2 regions of the Bacillus cereus group sp. BfR-BA-01360 genome follow, and region 2 is predicted to be linked to the other one. Evidence: predicted binding sites of a transcription regulator. Region 2 holds the regulator's gene; the other holds the start of a gene.

Region 1 (9,538 bases), on a different contig from region 2:
GTTGGATATTGTAATTACGCAAATAAATTTGTGTTACCTGAATACCATCAATCATCACATGTGTAAGAGTTTCTGTATTTCTATTTGGTCGGGGACTTCCGTGTACAACGAACATAGAATCACTCCTTTTCTTTTGCTTGTTTTAGGAGTGAAACGTACCTTTTTAGATTTGTTTGAATGGTAGAGAATAAGGGGATTTGCCTTGTTACTTCAGTCAGTTTCTCTTCATAAAGTGTCAGAATACTACTGCATGGATTTTCATAAAGATTTGGCTCAATTTCTAGGCAGCACAGCATTCGTGCCGTCTCATCTAAATGTAAACCAATCTTTGGATAAGCTCTACCTTCTCGATAGCGTTCTCATCAAAATTACGATATCCATTGGAGAGGCGTTTTGAAGGCAGCATTCCTTTTTCTTCGTAGATATCGTAATGATCGTTCACTTATACTAGTTTGTTTGTAAAAGACTGTACATGGTCTAGAAAGACTTGAATAGCTTTGGAAGGAGTAAAATATTTACCGCGAACAATCGAGAAGGGACGAATAAGCTTCTCATTGGGGAGGGCAATATGGAAAAATTCTTTTGCTTCTAATTCTTTTCGAATTGTCCAGTTAGAAAGGATTGCAATGCCTAGGCCTGCACTAACCGCTTCTTTCACACTTTGAATACTACTAAATGTAAAGAATCGTTTCATCTTTAAATGATGCTGATGAATAAAGCGCTCACTATAAGCCCGTGTTCCAGATCCACTTTCTCGTAAAATCCAAACTTGATCTTGTAATGTCTGCTCATTTATTTCATTTATATAAAGCAATGGATGATTTGGTGGAACGATGAGCTTCATTTCATCTTGCATAAAGGGTTCTACGTCTATGTCGGCATATACAACTTGTCCTTCTACTAAACCAATATCAATTTGATTCGAGCGAAGGCTTTGAAGCACTTCTTCTGTATTGGAAATGAACGTATGCACTTCGACGTAAGGATTTTCCTTAGCATAGGGTGCTAATATTTTAGGGAGTAAGTATTCGCCAATTGTAAAACTAGCACCAATGCGGAGTGTTCCTGTTACAACGTTATGTAGGTCGTTAATTTCCTGCTTTGCTTCGTCATAAAGAGAGAGTATCTGCTTTGCATAGGTATATAAAATATTGCCAGCTTCTGTGACTTGGACATGTTTTGGAGAACGGTGAATCAGTATCGTGCCAAATTCATTTTCTAAATTACGAATATGCATGCTAACCCCTGGTTGAGAAAGGTTGAGCAGGTCCGCAGCATGAGAAAAATGCTGTTGTTCTACGACCGTAACGAATATTTTTAAAATGTCGACATTCATGATATGCCTCCCTTTATATTTTTTATTATGAAACTCTTTTTATTTTATCATAAGTTTTTTTTATGATTGGGATTATATATTGGTATTAAACTTATTATTAAAGTTTTTCTATAATGGAAATAGATAGAACATGCATGTTCCAATATGATTATTGGAGTGGTACGAAGTGGAAGAAACAGTTGTTATACAAAAGAGAAAGCGTTTTGGTTTTTCGAAAGGAATTGGGATTACGCTATTTATTGCGATTGCTGCGAAATATTTAGCCAATTTTCCGCTTTTCAATATTATGGGGCAATTAGTGATTGCTATTTTAATTGGGATGATTTGGAGAGCGAAAATGGGTCTGCCTTCCGAAGCGATTGCAGGTACGAAGTTTGCGAGTAAGAAGTTGCTTCGCTTCGGCATTATTTTGCTCGGGATGCGTTTAAATTTAATTGATATTGCGAAGGCGGGGCCAAAGGTGTTAGTGATAGCTGTAATTATTATTACCTTTACGATCTTTGTGGTATATGGGTTAACGAGGATATTCCAAGTAGATAAGAAAATAGGAATCTTAACGGCGTGCGGTACGGCGATTTGTGGCGCGGCAGCAGTCGTGGCTATTGCACCGCAAGTGAAAGCGAAGGACGATGAAATAGCAGTTGGCGCGGCAATCATTGCAATTTTAGGCACAATATTTACACTCGTGTATACTTTATTATATCCAGTGATTCCTTTCTCCCCATACGGTTATGGTGTCTTTTCTGGAGCGACGCTACATGAAATTGCACACGTCATCGCTGCGGCCGCGCCAGGAGGAAGTACATCTGTTGATATTGCAGTGATTGTAAAACTAACGCGCGTTGCTATGCTTGTACCGGTAGCCATTTTAATTGGCCTATGTTTCGGAAAGAGCGAGAGCGGAAAGCCAAAAAGGTCGTGGCGTGATCTTCCAATTCCATGGTTCATTTTTGGATTTTTAGCGATGAGCGCGGTGCATTCACTTGGAGTGGTTTCAGAGCTTGTGGCGAGTTACATTGTCGTTATTGCCTATATGCTAATTGCAATGGCGATGGCAGGGCTTGGATTAAATGTAGAATTTCAAGCGTTCCGTAAATTAGGAAGCAAAGCATTTATAGCAGGGATGATTGGCTCCGTTTGCCTTTCTATTCTTGGGTATATTTTGGTTTATGTGATATAGAGAAAGGGGCGGCATAAGTTATATGCCCCTTTTTTATGTTTTGAAAAAATTCCCTTTATTTATTTTTAGAAAATATTTATAATCTATGTAAAGATATCTTTACTTTTAAAGGTGGAGCCGATGGGTGTAAAAAATCGAATTAAAGAATTAAGAAAAGAAAATCATATTACGCAAGTAGAAATGGCAAGGGCACTGCAAGTGACTAGGCAAACGATTGTAGCGGTTGAAAATCATCATTATAACCCAAGTCTAGAGCTATCGCTGAAGATTGCGAGATATTTTGGGATGAAGGTGGAAGAGATATTTACGTTAAAGTAAGGGAGTGAAACAAAATGAGAATGCAAGATGAATATGAGAGACATCAATCGGATAAAGCATTTAAATATTTAGGACTATTTTATGCGCTAAGTTTAGCGGTATGGGGACTATACAATTTAATCGTTTCTGGAAGTGCTGGTATGCCGTTTGTTCTTTTGGTGATTGGGCAGTTTATATATTTTTTAGTGAATTACTGGCCGAAATGGAAGTTTAGAAAGTTAGACGAGTAAAAGAGGACATACATAATGAAAAGACGGGTTGATGAATATGAGTGGTAGCTATGTTTGCATTATCATTGTTGCTGTTGAATTATCTTATTATTTGCTGTGTGGGCGTATCATAAAAAAGCTGGTTGCATGAGACATGTAACCAGCTTTTTGATAGGTGGGAGGTGCTGTTTTCTTGTCGTGATTTGTCGACTCGTCGATATTCTTTGTCGAAACGCCGATATAATTCATTTTGCGCCGATAAAAGCGGTTCAAACGCCAATATAATTTCATTTACCGCTAAAAGTACTACTGAAATGTTGAATTTTATGTACCAGCCATCGTCCACCCCATTTACCATCTCGCTTGACCTATGTTATTTTTTTACAAAAGTCCTTGAAAGTTACGTTACGTCATCTTTTACAATGAAAATGAAAGGGGGATGAGGATGATTTCGATTCAGGAACTGACCAAGGAGACCGGAGTTACGGTGAGAACACTTCGTTATTACGATCAAATCGGTTTATTAAAGCCAAGTGGCAAAACAGATGGAGGTCATCGGTTATATAGTGAAGTGGATGTTATTCGGTTGCAGCAAATTTTATTTTTAAAGGAAATGGGTTTCTCGTTAAAAGAGATTATGAATATGTTAGTAACAGATCTATATAGCTTAAAGGAGTCGCTAGAAAGGCAGCTGAAATTTGTTCAAGGGGAGCAACAGAAATTTGAACGAATGGAGAAAATGCTACAAGCTGTCATATATTCTACGGAGTTAGAAGGGGAAGTAAATTGGAACGTCATGTTTGAACTTATTCAACTTTCAAAGCAGTCCCCGCGTATACGTGAAAGATTTCAACAACAGGTATTTTCAGAGGAAGAAAAAAAGCTTCTGGAGAAATTACCAAATATGAGTGAAGACAATGAAAGTGTTCAGGAATGGATAAAATTATTGAAACAGTTACGTGGATATATGGAAGAAGGGAAGAAGCCGTCCCATGATGATGTGCAGGAAGCTACGAATCAATTAATGGTGAAATGTTTGGCGATGGCGGATGGAGATGAAGCCTTTTTAGATAAATTATGGGAAGTGCGGAAATCAAAAGAGGGCTCACAAAACATGAACATGTATCCAATGGAGGAGGAGTTTTTCGCATATATGGATGAAGCTTTTCGTATATACGATAAAAGGGAGCGAGGAAAATGAGTATACTGACAGAATATAGGTGGTACTTTTTAATTGGTGCGGAAATTGTATTTTGGATATCAGCGGTTGGATTTTTTATTTTGCGGTATGGGTTTCGGCTTCGAAAAGCAAGTTTTATCGCAGGGATTGTATTACTTTTAAACGAATTATTTATACTCGCGCTAGGCGTTCTTGACTACTATCAAACAGGTAAGTTTTCAAACTTTCAACTCATCACCATGATCATACTAATCTATGCGCTTTTATATGGAAAAAAGGATTTGCGAAAATTAGATATATGGGTACAAAAACGTATTGCAAAATGGCGAAATGAGCCGGTGCCTTATATTGAAGAGCCATCAGAATTGACTGGATGGGCTTATACAAAACAAGAACTAGGGCAGTGGGTGTTGCATTTTATTTTATTTATTACGGTTCATATTATCTTTTTCTTTGTGTATGGGCTTGTCCCATTGGAAGAATGGAAGAATTGGTTGGACGACGGGATTGTTTTAAATAAATCGGCAAGTCGTTTCAGCCAAGTGTGGGGAGTTGTTTTTTTTATTGATACGGTTATTACTTTTTCATATGTGATTTTTCCGAAGAAAGAGAAGGGGAAAAGAAAGTTGCTTTCTTAATAATGAAAGCAGCTTTTTTCATTTTTCATTATATATTGTCGAAAACTTTACCGAATATTTGTTCGTTTTCTTGGTTTTTTTATGGGCATTCGTGGTAAAATGGGAATACAGATTTTTTAGAGGAGGTCGGATTTGGTGGAACGTGAATTTGAAATTGTCTCAGAATACTCCCCGCAGGGTGATCAGCCGAAAGCAATCGAGCAGCTTGTCAAGGGAATTCAAAACGGTAAGAGACATCAAGTGTTGCTTGGAGCGACAGGAACGGGTAAAACATTTACAATTTCGAATGTAATTAAAGAAGTGAAAAAGCCGACACTTGTTATGGCTCATAATAAAACGTTAGCAGGACAACTGTATAGCGAGCTAAAAGATTTCTTTCCAAACAATGCAGTTGAGTATTTCGTTAGTTATTATGATTATTATCAACCGGAAGCATATGTACCACAAACCGATACGTTTATTGAAAAAGATGCACAAATTAATGATGAAATTGATAAGCTGCGCCACTCGGCAACGTCGGCTTTATTTGAGCGTGATGATGTCATTATTGTCGCAAGTGTATCTTGCATTTATGGTTTAGGTTCTCCAGAAGAGTATCGTGAGCTTGTCGTTTCACTGCGCGTTGGCATGGAGAAAGATCGCAACCAGTTGCTGCGCGAGCTCGTTGATGTACAGTATGGACGCAATGATATTGATTTTCAGCGCGGAACGTTTCGCGTTCGTGGCGATGTCGTAGAGATTTTCCCAGCATCTCTTGATGAACATTGCATCAGAATCGAGTTTTTTGGAGATGAAATTGATCGCATTCGAGAAGTGGATGCATTAACAGGTGAAGTATTGGCAGAACGTGAACATGTAGCGATCTTTCCAGCATCTCACTTCGTTACACGTGAAGAGAAGATGAAAGTCGCGATTGAAAATATTGAAAAAGAATTAGAAGAACGTTTAAAAGAATTAAATGAGCAAGGGAAACTATTAGAAGCGCAGCGCATCGAGCAGCGGACGCGTTATGATTTAGAAATGATGCGTGAGATGGGATTTTGCTCAGGGATTGAAAACTACTCTCGTCATTTAACACTCCGTCCTGCTGGTTCAACGCCATATACATTATTAGATTATTTTCCTAAGGACTTTCTAATCGTAATGGATGAATCTCATGTAACGGTTCCACAAGTAAGAGCGATGTATAATGGCGACCAGGCGCGTAAGCAAGTGCTTGTTGACCATGGGTTCCGCTTACCTTCAGCTTTAGATAATAGACCGCTTAAGTTTGAAGAGTTTGAAGAGAAAGCAAATCAAATTATATATGTTTCGGCAACGCCAGGTCCATATGAATTAGAGCATGCACCAGAAGTTGTAGAGCAAATTATTCGTCCAACTGGGCTCTTAGATCCGAAAATTGAAGTAAGACCAATTGAAGGACAGATTGATGACTTATTAGGAGAAATACAAGAGCGAATTGCGAAAAATGAGCGCGTTTTAATTACGACATTAACGAAGAAAATGTCAGAGGATTTAACAGATTACTTAAAGGATGTTGGGATTAAGGTAAATTATCTTCATTCTGAAATTAAAACGCTTGAGCGAATTGAAATCATTCGTGATCTTCGTCTTGGCAAGTTCGACGTACTTGTTGGAATTAACTTATTGCGAGAAGGTCTTGATATTCCAGAAGTATCACTTGTTGCGATTTTAGATGCGGATAAAGAAGGATTTTTGCGCTCAGAGCGATCACTCATTCAAACGATTGGCCGTGCTGCGCGTAATGAGAACGGTCACGTTATTATGTATGCAGATCATATAACAAAATCGATGCAAATCGCCATTGATGAAACGAAACGTCGTCGTGAAAAACAAGAGGCTTACAATAAAGAGCATGGCATCACACCAAAAACAATTCAAAAAGAAGTGCGCGATGTGATTCGTGCGACAGTAGCGGCGGAAGAAACAGAAGTATATGAAGCAACGGCAATGAAGAAAATGACAAAGAAAGAACGAGAAAAAACGATTGCGAAGATGGAAGCAGAAATGAAGGAAGCAGCAAAAGCTTTAGATTTCGAGCGTGCGGCTGAGCTAAGAGATTTAATACTAGAACTAAAAGCGGAAGGGTGAAGAGAGTGAGCAAAGACCATATCGTTGTAAAAGGTGCGAGAGCACATAACTTAAAAAATATTGATGTAACCATTCCGAGAAATCAACTTGTTGTTGTGACGGGACTATCTGGTTCAGGGAAATCATCATTGGCATTCGATACGATTTATGCGGAAGGGCAACGTAGATATGTGGAATCATTATCTGCGTATGCGCGTCAGTTTTTAGGACAAATGGATAAGCCTGATGTCGATACGATTGAAGGCTTATCTCCAGCGATTTCAATCGATCAGAAAACAACGAGCCGTAACCCGCGTTCAACAGTTGGAACAGTAACGGAAATTTATGATTACTTACGCTTATTATTTGCTCGTATTGGGACACCAATCTGCCCAAAGCATGGGATTGAAATTACTTCCCAAACAGTAGAGCAAATGGTCGACCGTGTTCTTGAATATCCAGAGCGTACAAAATTACAAGTATTAGCGCCGATTGTATCTGGGCGTAAAGGCGCTCATGTGAAAGTGTTAGAAGATATTAAGAAACAAGGGTATGTACGTGTTCGGGTGGATGGAGAAATGCTAGATGTATCTGATGAAATTACACTAGATAAAAATAAGAAACATTCCATTGAAGTTGTTATCGATCGTATCGTTGTAAAAGATGGAATTGCAAGTCGTCTTGCTGATTCGCTTGAAAGTGCACTGAAACTAGGCGGGGGACGTGTGTTAATCGATGTAATTGGCGAAGAAGAACTGTTGTTTAGTGAACATCATGCATGTCCGCATTGCGGTTTCTCAATTGGTGAGTTAGAGCCGCGCATGTTCTCATTTAATAGTCCATTTGGTGCATGTCCAACTTGCGATGGACTTGGTTCAAGATTAGAAGTAGATTTAGAGCTTGTAATTCCAAATTGGGATTTATCTTTAAATGAGCATGCCATTGCTCCGTGGGAACCGACAAGCTCACAATATTATCCGCAATTATTACAATCTGTATGCAAGCATTACGGTATCGATATGGACATGCCAGTAAAGGATATTCCAAAAGAGTTGTTTGATAAAGTGCTGTATGGAAGTGGAGAAGAGAAGGTTCATTTCCGTTATGTCAATGACTTTGGGCAAGTGAAAGAAAGTGAAATTGTATTTGAAGGAGTCATTCCAAATATTGAACGTCGCTTTCGGGAAACGAGTTCTGATTATATTCGGGAACAAATGGAAAAATATATGGCGGAGCAAGCGTGTCCAAAATGTAAAGGCGGCCGTTTAAAACCGGAAAGTTTAGCTGTATTCATAGCCGGGAAAACAATTGCTGATGTAACGAAGTACTCTGTGCAAGAAGCATATGGCTTCTTTTCAAAGATTGAACTGACAGAAAAACAAGCGAAAATTGCTTACCAGATTTTACGTGAAATTAAAGAGCGGCTCACTTTCTTAAATAATGTCGGGCTTGATTATTTAACGTTAAGTCGTGCGGCAGGGACGCTGTCAGGTGGTGAAGCGCAGCGCATTCGTCTCGCTACACAAATCGGCTCTCGTCTTACTGGTGTCCTTTATATTCTAGATGAACCGTCCATTGGTTTACATCAGCGTGATAATGACCGCCTTATTCATACATTGCAAGACATGCGTGATTTAGGAAATACGCTTATTGTTGTGGAGCACGATGAAGATACAATGATGGCGGCGGACTATTTGATTGATATTGGTCCTGGCGCGGGCATTCATGGGGGACAAGTTGTATCAGCTGGTTCGCCAGAAGAAGTAATGAATGACGAGAATTCATTAACTGGTCAATATTTAAGTGGGGAAAAATTCATTCCTGTTCCGCTTGAAAGAAGAAAAGGTGACGGACGTAAAATTGAGATTATTGGTGCGAAAGAAAATAATTTAAAGAATGCAAGAATGTCATTCCCACTCGGCACTTTTGTTGCAGTAACTGGTGTATCTGGTTCAGGTAAAAGTACGATGGTTAATGAAGTATTGTATAAGTCTTTAGCACAGAAACTATATAAAGCAAAAAGTAAACCAGGGGCTCATAAACAAATTAAAGGTCTTGAACATTTAGATAAAGTAATTGATATTGATCAATCGCCAATCGGACGGACACCTCGTTCCAATCCGGCAACATATACAGGTGTGTTTGATGATATTCGGGATGTGTTTGCACAAACGAATGAGGCGAAAGTACGCGGCTATCAAAAAGGGCGCTTTAGCTTTAACGTAAAAGGAGGACGCTGTGAAGCTTGCCGCGGTGATGGGATTATCAAAATTGAAATGCACTTCTTGCCAGATGTATATGTTCCGTGTGAAGTGTGCCATGGCAAACGCTATAACCGCGAAACGTTAGAGGTAAAATACAAAGATAAGAACATTTCAGAAGTATTAGAGATGACTATTGAAGACGGAGTGGAATTCTTTGCGAATATCCCGAAAATTAAACGGAAATTACAGACACTTGTAGATGTTGGGCTCGGATATATGAAGCTCGGACAGCCAGCTACGACGTTATCAGGCGGTGAAGCGCAGCGTGTAAAACTAGCATCTGAATTGCATCGTCGTTCTACGGGACGTACATTATATATTT
Region 2 (9,538 bases):
GTAAAGAATATCATTTTAATATGTGGTCTTCTATTATTATATTTAATGTCGTATTTATTTTGAGTTTCTCGTACATGTTGAAGAAGGGGACGGATATACTTGTTAATGATTAAACCAATAGCAATTCTCGTAGGCGCTACCGTAATCTGGGTGGAGTCTTATTTGTTGTTAAGGAAAAAAAGAACAGTTCCGAAACGAAAAAGCAATGGATCGCTTCTTAAGTCGCGCAAATTTCATAACTTAAAGTGTAAGTTATGAAATTTGCGCATGGGGAGGGCTAGCTCTCCCAATAAAATCAATCTCTAGTAAGTACCGGAACTTCGAGGTATGAATTTTAATTTTAAACATATACATGTATAGAGTTTATTTCTATGGACAAGGAGTGAGTGGGGTGAACAGGGTAGGGAAGGTTGATTTTGTTTCTGGATTTGTACCGAGTCATAATCAGGGGTCTGTAGATTATACATCTGTAGATGTAGGGCATGTACATCAATGTTTAGATGTATCTTCTCCCCCAATTCAAACGCAGGATAGACATGTACATTATACAGAAGGTTATGTTGTATTTGAGGATGGGCATACTCATTACTATAAAGCGTACTCAGGGCCGGCGATTCCAGTTGGAAATGGAATGCATGTTCATTATTATGATTTTTATACAACAGAAGATAATGGTCATAAGCATCGTAAGCCTGCTCCGGGTAATAAATAATTAAGGAACGCTTGCTGAGGTGTGAACGTTTTAAAACAATATATTTGGAAGTTTTTAAGTGGATGTTGAAAGGTATAGGAAATCATAATCTTTCATATATATCATGTTGGAATGGTGTTTTTAGGGGATAGGGGGGATTTTTATGACGAACGAGGAACAACAATCGATTCCTGGTCATTTTGTTATGGATACGCAGAGGGCGATGTTACTTCCGCCAGAATTGAAAGCTGCACCTTCTGAATCATTAACAGAACAATTATTTATTGAGAGATCGTTAACTGAAAATCGCTTTTGGCTAAGGATTATGAAGGAGCACGCACTTTTTCTTGGTGAAGGATTTAACCGAAAAGACACTAACTTAATTCAACAGGTGGATCAATTTTTTCATCTTTTTGATCGACATTTACAAAAAGCGTTTTCTATCCCTCAAACTGTTCAAGCAGTCAGGCAATTAAATGAAGAAAGTATCCAGCTCGTTTATGCATTTCGTAATTATAAAAGAAATCTTTTAATTTTAATTATTAATTGTAAAGTAAGTGGGTTTAACTTTCCGTTATTAGTAGATCATATTGCGCGAGAAGCAGAGTATTTTATACGAACACTTCAGAAATTTAATGAAGGGAAAATGGATCCAATTCAAGATGCGATCATTAGTGAAAATGTATTTTGGTTAAGAATTATGATGGAACATTCTCGTTTTATTGCCTCATTACTTGATCAATCAGAACGAAATTTAGTTCATACTGCTTTAAAATTTGGTGATGATTTCGAAGTTCTTCTTAGTCAAGCTAGAGATGTAGAATCAATGTTATATCAGAAACAACCAACATACCCCATTATCGGAAAGATGAATAAAGATAGTGAAAACGCTACAGTTGAATTGAGAAATTTCAAAAAAGCAGGATTGGAACTTATTCAAACATGTCAAATTCGCAATGTAATTAATCCACTATTAGCGGATCATGTTGTAAGGGAGGCGGAGCATTTCTTATTTATGATTCATGTGTTAGAAGAAAGGTTGAAGCAAAAACAGGTGCAACAGTCGATGGGATGAGGGGTATACCAGTATGAACGATATATAGTAAGAAATATATTTATCAGGAGTTTTTCAAAACATGAAATTTTTAATATACAGTTACGAATAGTATTTTTAGTGAAAAACGGTAAGTCCTTCATTAAGGAATTATCGTTTTTTTTTTTTTTTTGAGGTGTTCTTTCGACCTATAATAATGGTCATGCAATATTCCTGTAAAATAGTCAACAGTACCTTGTAATAAATAGTAGTAAATGGTATATTATGGTTAGTGTAAGTACCTTGCATTAATTAGTACTGATAAAAAGGAGGATTGTCTTTGAACGTCCAGTTTAAGAAAGGTGTGCTGGAGCTTTGTGTACTGGCACTTGTTAAAAGAAAAGATTGTTATGGGTATGAACTTGTTCAAGAGATTTCTAATAAATTTTTAATATCAGAAGGTTCCGTTTATCCGTTGTTACGCCGATTAACGAAAGAAGGGTATTTTCAAACATATTTAAAAGAATCAACGGAAGGACCACCGCGTAAATATTATCAATTAACAGATCAAGGAGAAGAACAACTACATTTACTTGTAACGGAATGGCGTGATTTCGCTAAAGGGGTACAGGAAATTATTGAAGGGGTGTAATGATATGAATCAAGAGCAATTTCTTCAGGAATTATCAACACATCTTAGAAAGCTACCAGAAGAAGAAAGAAGAGATATTCTATATGACTATGAGGAACATTTTCGATTTGGGTTAGAGGAAGGGAAGACAGAAGCAGAAATTATAAAGGGACTTGGCTCGCCAAAAGCGATTGCAAAAGAGATGTTAGCCTTATATCGTTTTGATGAGATGAAAAAAGATCCGTCTGCATCAAATATAACAAGAGCTGTTACGTCGGTAGTTGGGCTTAGTTTATTAAACTTCATTATTGTATTAGGACCTTTAATTACAATTGTAAGTTTTATATTCTCACTGTGGATTGGAGGGATTTCCTCCGTTATAGCACCATTCCTAGTCGTGATTAAGATACTAACTGGCACTTTTTTATGGCTTGATATATTTGTTTCTATTACATTTTTTGGGATTGGATTATTAGTATGTATCGGTGCTTACTACTGTACAAAATGGTTTAAAAATCTTTGTATACGTTACGTCAATTGGAATCTCAAAATGATTAGAGGGGAAAAATAAGATGAAAAAAATAATGTTAGTAGCCATTGTTTGTATTGTAGTTGGCATTATTGGTATATCACAAACATATTCGGAGATGGTAGATGCGGCGGAGCAGAAAGAAACGGAAAAAGTTATAAAAAATGAGGCAATTAAAAATGTAGATATTGAATTAGATGCTGGAGATATTGTGATTCAAAAAGGAAAGGATTCTTCTTTCTATGTGAAACAGTCAGGAAATATTGAAAAACAAAGAGTGAGTGTTAATGAAGAAGGAGATGTTTTGGGAATAAAAGGGGAAACAAAAGAAGGATTTTTATTTGACTTTTCATTTTTATCTTCGGGGTTTAAAGCAACAAAGCTAACGGTTGTTGTTCCTGAGCGTACTTATCAAGAAATAAAAATGAAATCATCTGCAGGTGAGATTACAATAAGTGAGGTGAAGAGTGAACGTGTAGAAGCCTTAACTCTTGCTGGAGATGTTGCAATGGAGCGAGTGTCAGCAAAAACAGTAGAAGGCTCTTCAAAAGCAGGAGAAGTGGAAATAAACAGAACGAACGGTAAAGTCGTTGCCAAAACAGCTAGGGGAGATGTAAAGGTTATGGATCATGATGCAAAATACGATTTAGAAGCAAATTCAGAAGCGGGAGACATAGATATTCGTTTACTTGAGAAGCCTCAGAATGCAGTTGTGAGCGGTAAGACGTATGCAGGAGAAGTAGAAATTTTTCAAACAGAGGACAGGAATGTTACATTTGGCGATGGTAGTGTGAAAATCACAGGAAAAACAGCTGCGGGAGATGTTAGCATTCAAGTGAATTAAACATAGACAAGTGAAGATCATTTTCGTTTTATATAATGGAAAGGAAAGAACGTTAAAACGCGACTGTTCATGCAAAGTACAGATTTTTAAGGAAGATGCCAGAGACGTCACATTTAGAAATGACGGTGTGCAAATTGAGAGGAAAACAGCTATGGACGATGGTATAATTAACGTACATTAAAAAATAGACCATTTTGGTCTATTTTTTAATGTAGGTCACGATATACACCAATTACTTTTCCGATAACAGAAACGGTATTTAAAATAATTGGTTCTAAAGAAGAGTTTTCTGGTTGTAGACGGAAGTGATCTTTTTCTTTATAAAAGCGTTTAACTGTGGCTTCATTATCTTCTGTTAGAGCGACGACAATCTCACCATTGTTTGCGGAATGTTGCTGACGAACAACAACTAAATCTCCATCAAAAATACCAGCTTCAATCATACTATCTCCAGATATTCGTAGCATGAATACTTGATCAGCTCCAGCAATGATACTTGCAGGGAGTGGGAAATGTTCTTCCACACTTTCTACAGCTGTAATCGGTAATCCAGCTGTAACTTTTCCGACAATTGGTACTTGAACAACAGATTGTGTACCAATTTCGATTCTTTCTTCTCCTAAAATTTCAATCGCTCTCGGTTTCGTTGGATCGCGTCGAATATATCCTTTCTCTTCTAGACGTGATAAATGTCCGTGCACTGTAGAACTAGAAGCAAGGCCGACTGCTTGACCAATTTCACGTACGGAAGGCGGGTAACCTTTTTCCTGTACTTTCAGTTTAATGAAGTCGAGAATGTCTTGCTGGCGTTTTGTTAACTTTTCCATTTTTTAACACCTCGTTTTTTCGTTTTTCTTATTCATAAGTATACCATGTGAAAAAACATTCTACAAACATAAGTTCGAACATGTAAGAGATTTATGCTAAACTAATAAAAAAATCAAAAAGAGGAAGTGGGTTTTAAATGAATGCAATCATTTATGCTCGTGTAAGTACAACGAAAGAGGCACAAGAAACATCATTGGCACGTCAAAAAGATGAATTGTTGCATTTAGCTGAGCGATATCAAATGAATGTTATAAAGGTGGTTGAAGAACAAGCAAGTGGTTACACGATTGAACGTGAAGGAATATTGGAAATATTAGATATAATACGGGACGAGCAAATTGAGGTACTTCTTATTCAAGATGAAACAAGGCTTGGCAGAGGAAATGCGAAGATTGCTTTAATGCATTGCTTATATAAAGATGGAGTAAAAGTGTATACGCATACACATAACGGTGAATTGCAGCTGTCTGATTCTGATTCAATGGTACTTGATATTATTAGTATCGTGGAAGAGTATCAAAGGAAAATTCATAACTTAAAGATTAAACGTGGCATGAAAAGAGCGGTAGAAAGAGGATTTCGACCGGAGAAAAACTTGAAAAACCGACACTTGAGTACGGGGCGTGAGAAAAAAGAAGTGCCGATTGAAGAGATTGTTCGTTTGCGCCGCAATGAATTAACTTTTGAAGAGATTGCTGCGACACTTCGTGGATTTGGATATGATGTTTCTAAAGCTACTGTGCATCGCAGGTATGTGGAATATACGAAGCAATTGCTTGATAAACAAGACTAACTATTGTATGATAATAATCAGTTTTTAGTAGAAAGGGGATTCGAGATGCTAAGTCACGAACTCATTGAACGCATTAACTTCTTAGCGAGGAAAGCGAAGAATGAAGGTTTAACTGAAGAAGAACAACGGGAACGTCAATCGCTCCGTGAACAATATTTAAAAGGATTTCGCCAAAACATGTTAAACGAATTAAAAGGAATTAAAATCGTGAATGAAGAGGGGAAAGATATTACCCCAGCGAAATTAAAAGCGTTAAAAAAGAAAAATAATGTCAAGCTAAATTAAAAGATGGGACAAGCCCATCTTTTTTATTTTCATAGAAATATATAGTGGTGTAGTTTCTTTAGATCTTCATTTTATTACCGTCCAGTTCTGATTGAGAGTTGCTTCAACCACTTTTCTTTTCAATATATAGTTTGCAATGATTTCAGACATATCAATCGGTATGTCTTTTATAACCGGTTTATTTTGATACATAAAGTAGTTCCCGCCACCGCTTGCCCGGTAATTATTCATAACAACATCATACTCATCCGTAAGAGAAAGAGGCTTTCCTTTGTAATGTAGGGAAACAACTCTTTCTCCAACTGGTTTTGAAATGTTTAGTATGTATGAAATACCTTCCCACATATCATAATTATAATGTTGTGGCTTTGGCTTGATATAGGCAGGGGTTACAACAATCTCTCCGGTTTCATTCAATGAGAAATATTCAGCAGATCGTTCAAGCGCTTCCAGAATATTTTGTCCTGTAATGCGAATGACTTTTAATGTGTTTGGATAAATGTAATTAGAAACAATATCGCGCATTGTAATCTCATTTGGGAATCCGGGAGATGCATTGTGAAATAAACTTGTACAAGAAATATCAACTTCAGCTACGTCCATTTGTACTTTATTGATAAATTCGATAAAAGGATGATCCTGTAAACGAACTTGCATCGGATCATGAACTTTCATATCGCCAACAATTGTACCAATTGGTTGATCAAGCCATTTTTGCGTTCGCTCTTCATAGTCAGATACGAGTGAAAGTAACGTATGATCTGCCGGAACATCTTCTACAGATAGCAGTTCAGAACGACATGTTTTGATGGTCCACCGACTATTATTTTGTTCCAATTCTATTTGAACTTTCCCTAATGAATGGCCATTACATCCAGGTTGTAACACAGTTACACCATTTATTGTTTCGTTTTCGATGAAGCGGTGTTGATGACCAGTTAGTAAGATATCGATTCCCTCTATTTCATGACACATGGCAAAACCTTGATTTTCCCCTGTTAAAGTTTCCGTTGGTGCGCCGGACTGTAAATCTCTTTCAAATCCACCGTGATAAGCTACAACTAATACATCAGGTGCTTCATGCTTATAAATAAAAGAAACCCATTTTTTTGTTGTTTCTAATGCGTCTTCAAACTGTAAATCTTGAATATGATGCGGTTGCTCCCAATTTGGAATGTAATGTGTTGTAACTCCTAAAATAGCGATTTTTATATTTGGTTCGATATGCTTGATCAAATAAGGCTTCCCAAAATAAGGTTTTTTTGTTCTTTTATCTAAAATATTTGCACAGAGATAAGGCATATTAGCATGTGAAACGGCTTTATTTAGTATGTCCATTCCGTAATTAAACTCGTGATTTCCAATAATGGCTGCATCATAGTGGATGTAGTTAGCAAGTATTGTCATCGGATTATCTTTATCACTTTCGTAAGTGGCATAGTGGTAAGTAAACGGTGTCCCTTGAATGAAGTCACCGTTGTCAATTACGATGACATGTTTATGCTGTGAACGCTCCTGCTGGATACGTGTTGCGATTTTTGCTAATCCAATTTCTGCGCTTTCGTTATTTCGGTAATGAAGTGGATAAACGGTTCCATGTATATCGCTTGTAAGTAGAATATTGACTTGTACAGTATGATGTTCTTTCAATCTCAATCATCCTTTTATATTATTTATACATTTATCATAACAAATAAATATAAATACGATTGTATATAATGTTTAGAATGTGTAAAGATTCTGTAAATAATACTTTGTGTTAGGAATTTTATGGTATATTTCTACGTGTTTACAGCTCGTCATTTTATGAATAAGAAAATGGAGGATTTCACATGTTAAAAAAAGTTTTCATGATGGGGGCGACGGCCATACTAGCAGCCAGTCTACTAAGTGGTTGTGGGACAAAGGAATCAAGTGCAACGAAGAGTGAAGAGAAGAAAAAAGGATATGTACCGAAAACATTAAATGTTCAGTTTGTTCCTTCACAAAATGCAGATACGTTAGAGGCGAAAGCAAAGCCGCTTGAAAAGTTGTTAAGTGATAAGCTCAATATTCCTGTTAAAGTTAGCGTTTCCACGAATTACAATACGATTGTCGAAGCGATGGCATCTAAACAGGTAGATGTAGGCTTTTTACCACCAACTGCCTACGTGTTGGCACATGAGAAGAAAGCAGCCAATGTCATATTACAGGCGCAACGATTTGGAGTAGACGATGAAACAGGTCAACCTACAAAAGATTTAGTAGACTTTTATAAATCTGAGTTTGTCGTGAAGAAAGAGTCAAATATTAATAGTATTAAAGATTTGAAAGGGAAAAAAATCGGATATCAAGATGTTACATCTTCTGCGGGATATGTTTGGCCAGCTGCAGTTTTAATGAAGGAAGAGATTGACCCATTAAAAGATGTGAAACCAGTTACATTAAAGGGACATGATCAGTCTATTATTGCTCTTTTAAACGGTGATGTTGACGCGGCAGTTGTATTCCAAGATGCTCGTAATATTGTTAAAAAGGATTATCCAGATGTATTTGATAAGACAAAAATTATAAAGTTCACTGAAAAAATTCCAAACGATACAATTGCGGTGCGTTCTGATTTAGATGCAGAATGGAGCAAAAAGCTGCAAGATGCCTTTATTGAAATTGGAAAAGATGAAGAAGGGCATAAAATTATAAAGGAAGTCTATTCACATGAAGGATATGTTAAGTCTGATGACAGTAAATTTGATATCGTTCGTGAATACGGAAAGAAAGTAAAAACACAGTAACTGAATAGGTGAACTGCCAATGTTGAATGGCCGACTAACGAAGCTGTAACGTAGTTTTTGTTAGTTAGCCGTTTTTCTGTTTCGTAAAACAAGTAGAAAGTAGGTAAGAAGTGTGATTGAGTTTCGAAATGTTTCGAAAATATATCCGAATGGTACAAGAGGTTTAAATAAGATCAACATAAAAATTCATAAAGGCGAATTTATTGTTATGGTTGGGTTGTCTGGTGCAGGGAAATCGACGCTCCTTCGTTCTATTAATAGGCTGCATGAAATTACAGAAGGTGAAATTATCATTGATGGACAATCGATTACGAAGGCGAAAGGAAAAGAATTACGACATATGCGCCGGGATATCGGAATGATTTTTCAAAATTTTAATCTCGTAAAACGGTCTACCGTGTTGAAAAATGTGTTGGCTGGACGCGTTGGGTACCATTCAACATTGCGTACCGTATTGGGACTGTTTCCGAAAGAAGATGTAGAACTTGCATTTCGAGCGTTAGAGCGGGTGAACATTTTAGAAAAGGCATATATGCGTGCTGATGAGTTATCAGGAGGACAACAGCAACGCGTTTCAATTGCGCGAGCCTTGGCACAAGAAGCAAAAATTATTTTAGCTGATGAACCAGTTGCGTCGCTAGATCCCCTGACTACAAAACAAGTGATGGATGATTTGAAGCAGATCAATAAAGAGTTTGGGATTACTACAATTGTAAATTTACATTCGATTGAATTAGCGAGGGAATATGCTACGCGGATTATCGGGTTGCATGCAGGGGAAATCGTATTTGACGGGACGGTAGAGGAAGCGACAGATGAAACATTTGCTGAAATTTATGGATCTTCTATTGAGCGGCATGAATTGCTAGGAGTGGCGGCGAAATGAGAGATGTAACAATGACTCATACAAAAAACATTCCGAAGCCGCCGAAGAAGTTAAAGCACATATTCACAGTGACTTTAATGATTGTATTACTTTGGAGTAGCGGCATACAAGTGAATGCATCATTTATGAAGCTTATAACAGGCTGGCCGAATATGATCGATTTATTAAAGGAAATGGTACCTCCAGATTGGAGCTACTTTCAAGTCATTACGACTGCTATTTTAGAAACAATTCGCATGGCGATTAT

What was found. The regulator LexA, encoded in region 2, represses DNA repair genes until DNA is damaged. The targets are predictions, from matches to a motif close to CGAACATATGTTCG.
Positions count from the first base shown of each region.
Region 1: a site for LexA is predicted at 4,913-4,926, ahead of uvrB (excinuclease ABC subunit UvrB). Genes of this name have one in related genera too.

Region 1 is NZ_JAKUFV010000012.1:19,461-28,998, forward strand. Features, by position in the region: partial or broken gene MR056_RS12530 (flavodoxin family protein) at 1-115, opposite strand, end outside; partial or broken gene MR056_RS12535 (MerR family transcriptional regulator) at 120-515, opposite strand; gene MR056_RS12540 (LysR family transcriptional regulator) at 443-1,336, opposite strand; gene MR056_RS12545 (YeiH family protein) at 1,503-2,516, shown strand; gene MR056_RS12550 (helix-turn-helix transcriptional regulator) at 2,637-2,834, shown strand; gene MR056_RS12555 (hypothetical protein) at 2,855-3,064, shown strand; gene MR056_RS12560 (MerR family transcriptional regulator) at 3,483-4,244, shown strand; gene MR056_RS12565 (hypothetical protein) at 4,241-4,861, shown strand; gene uvrB (excinuclease ABC subunit UvrB) at 4,997-6,973, shown strand; gene uvrA (excinuclease ABC subunit UvrA) at 6,979-9,538, shown strand, end outside.
Region 2 is NZ_JAKUFV010000010.1:82,749-92,286, forward strand. Features, by position in the region: gene MR056_RS11640 (hypothetical protein) at 1-113, shown strand, start outside; gene MR056_RS11645 (YmaF family protein) at 392-712, shown strand; gene MR056_RS11650 (DUF2935 domain-containing protein) at 855-1,766, shown strand; gene MR056_RS11655 (PadR family transcriptional regulator) at 2,065-2,376, shown strand; gene MR056_RS11660 (DUF1700 domain-containing protein) at 2,381-2,926, shown strand; gene MR056_RS11665 (DUF4097 family beta strand repeat-containing protein) at 2,928-3,728, shown strand; gene lexA (transcriptional repressor LexA) at 3,935-4,555, opposite strand; gene MR056_RS11675 (YneB family resolvase-like protein) at 4,693-5,349, shown strand; gene MR056_RS11680 (DUF896 domain-containing protein) at 5,395-5,634, shown strand; gene MR056_RS11685 (bifunctional metallophosphatase/5'-nucleotidase) at 5,701-7,284, opposite strand; gene MR056_RS11690 (phosphate/phosphite/phosphonate ABC transporter substrate-binding protein) at 7,467-8,405, shown strand; gene phnC (phosphonate ABC transporter ATP-binding protein) at 8,518-9,291, shown strand; gene phnE (phosphonate ABC transporter, permease protein PhnE) at 9,288-9,538, shown strand, end outside.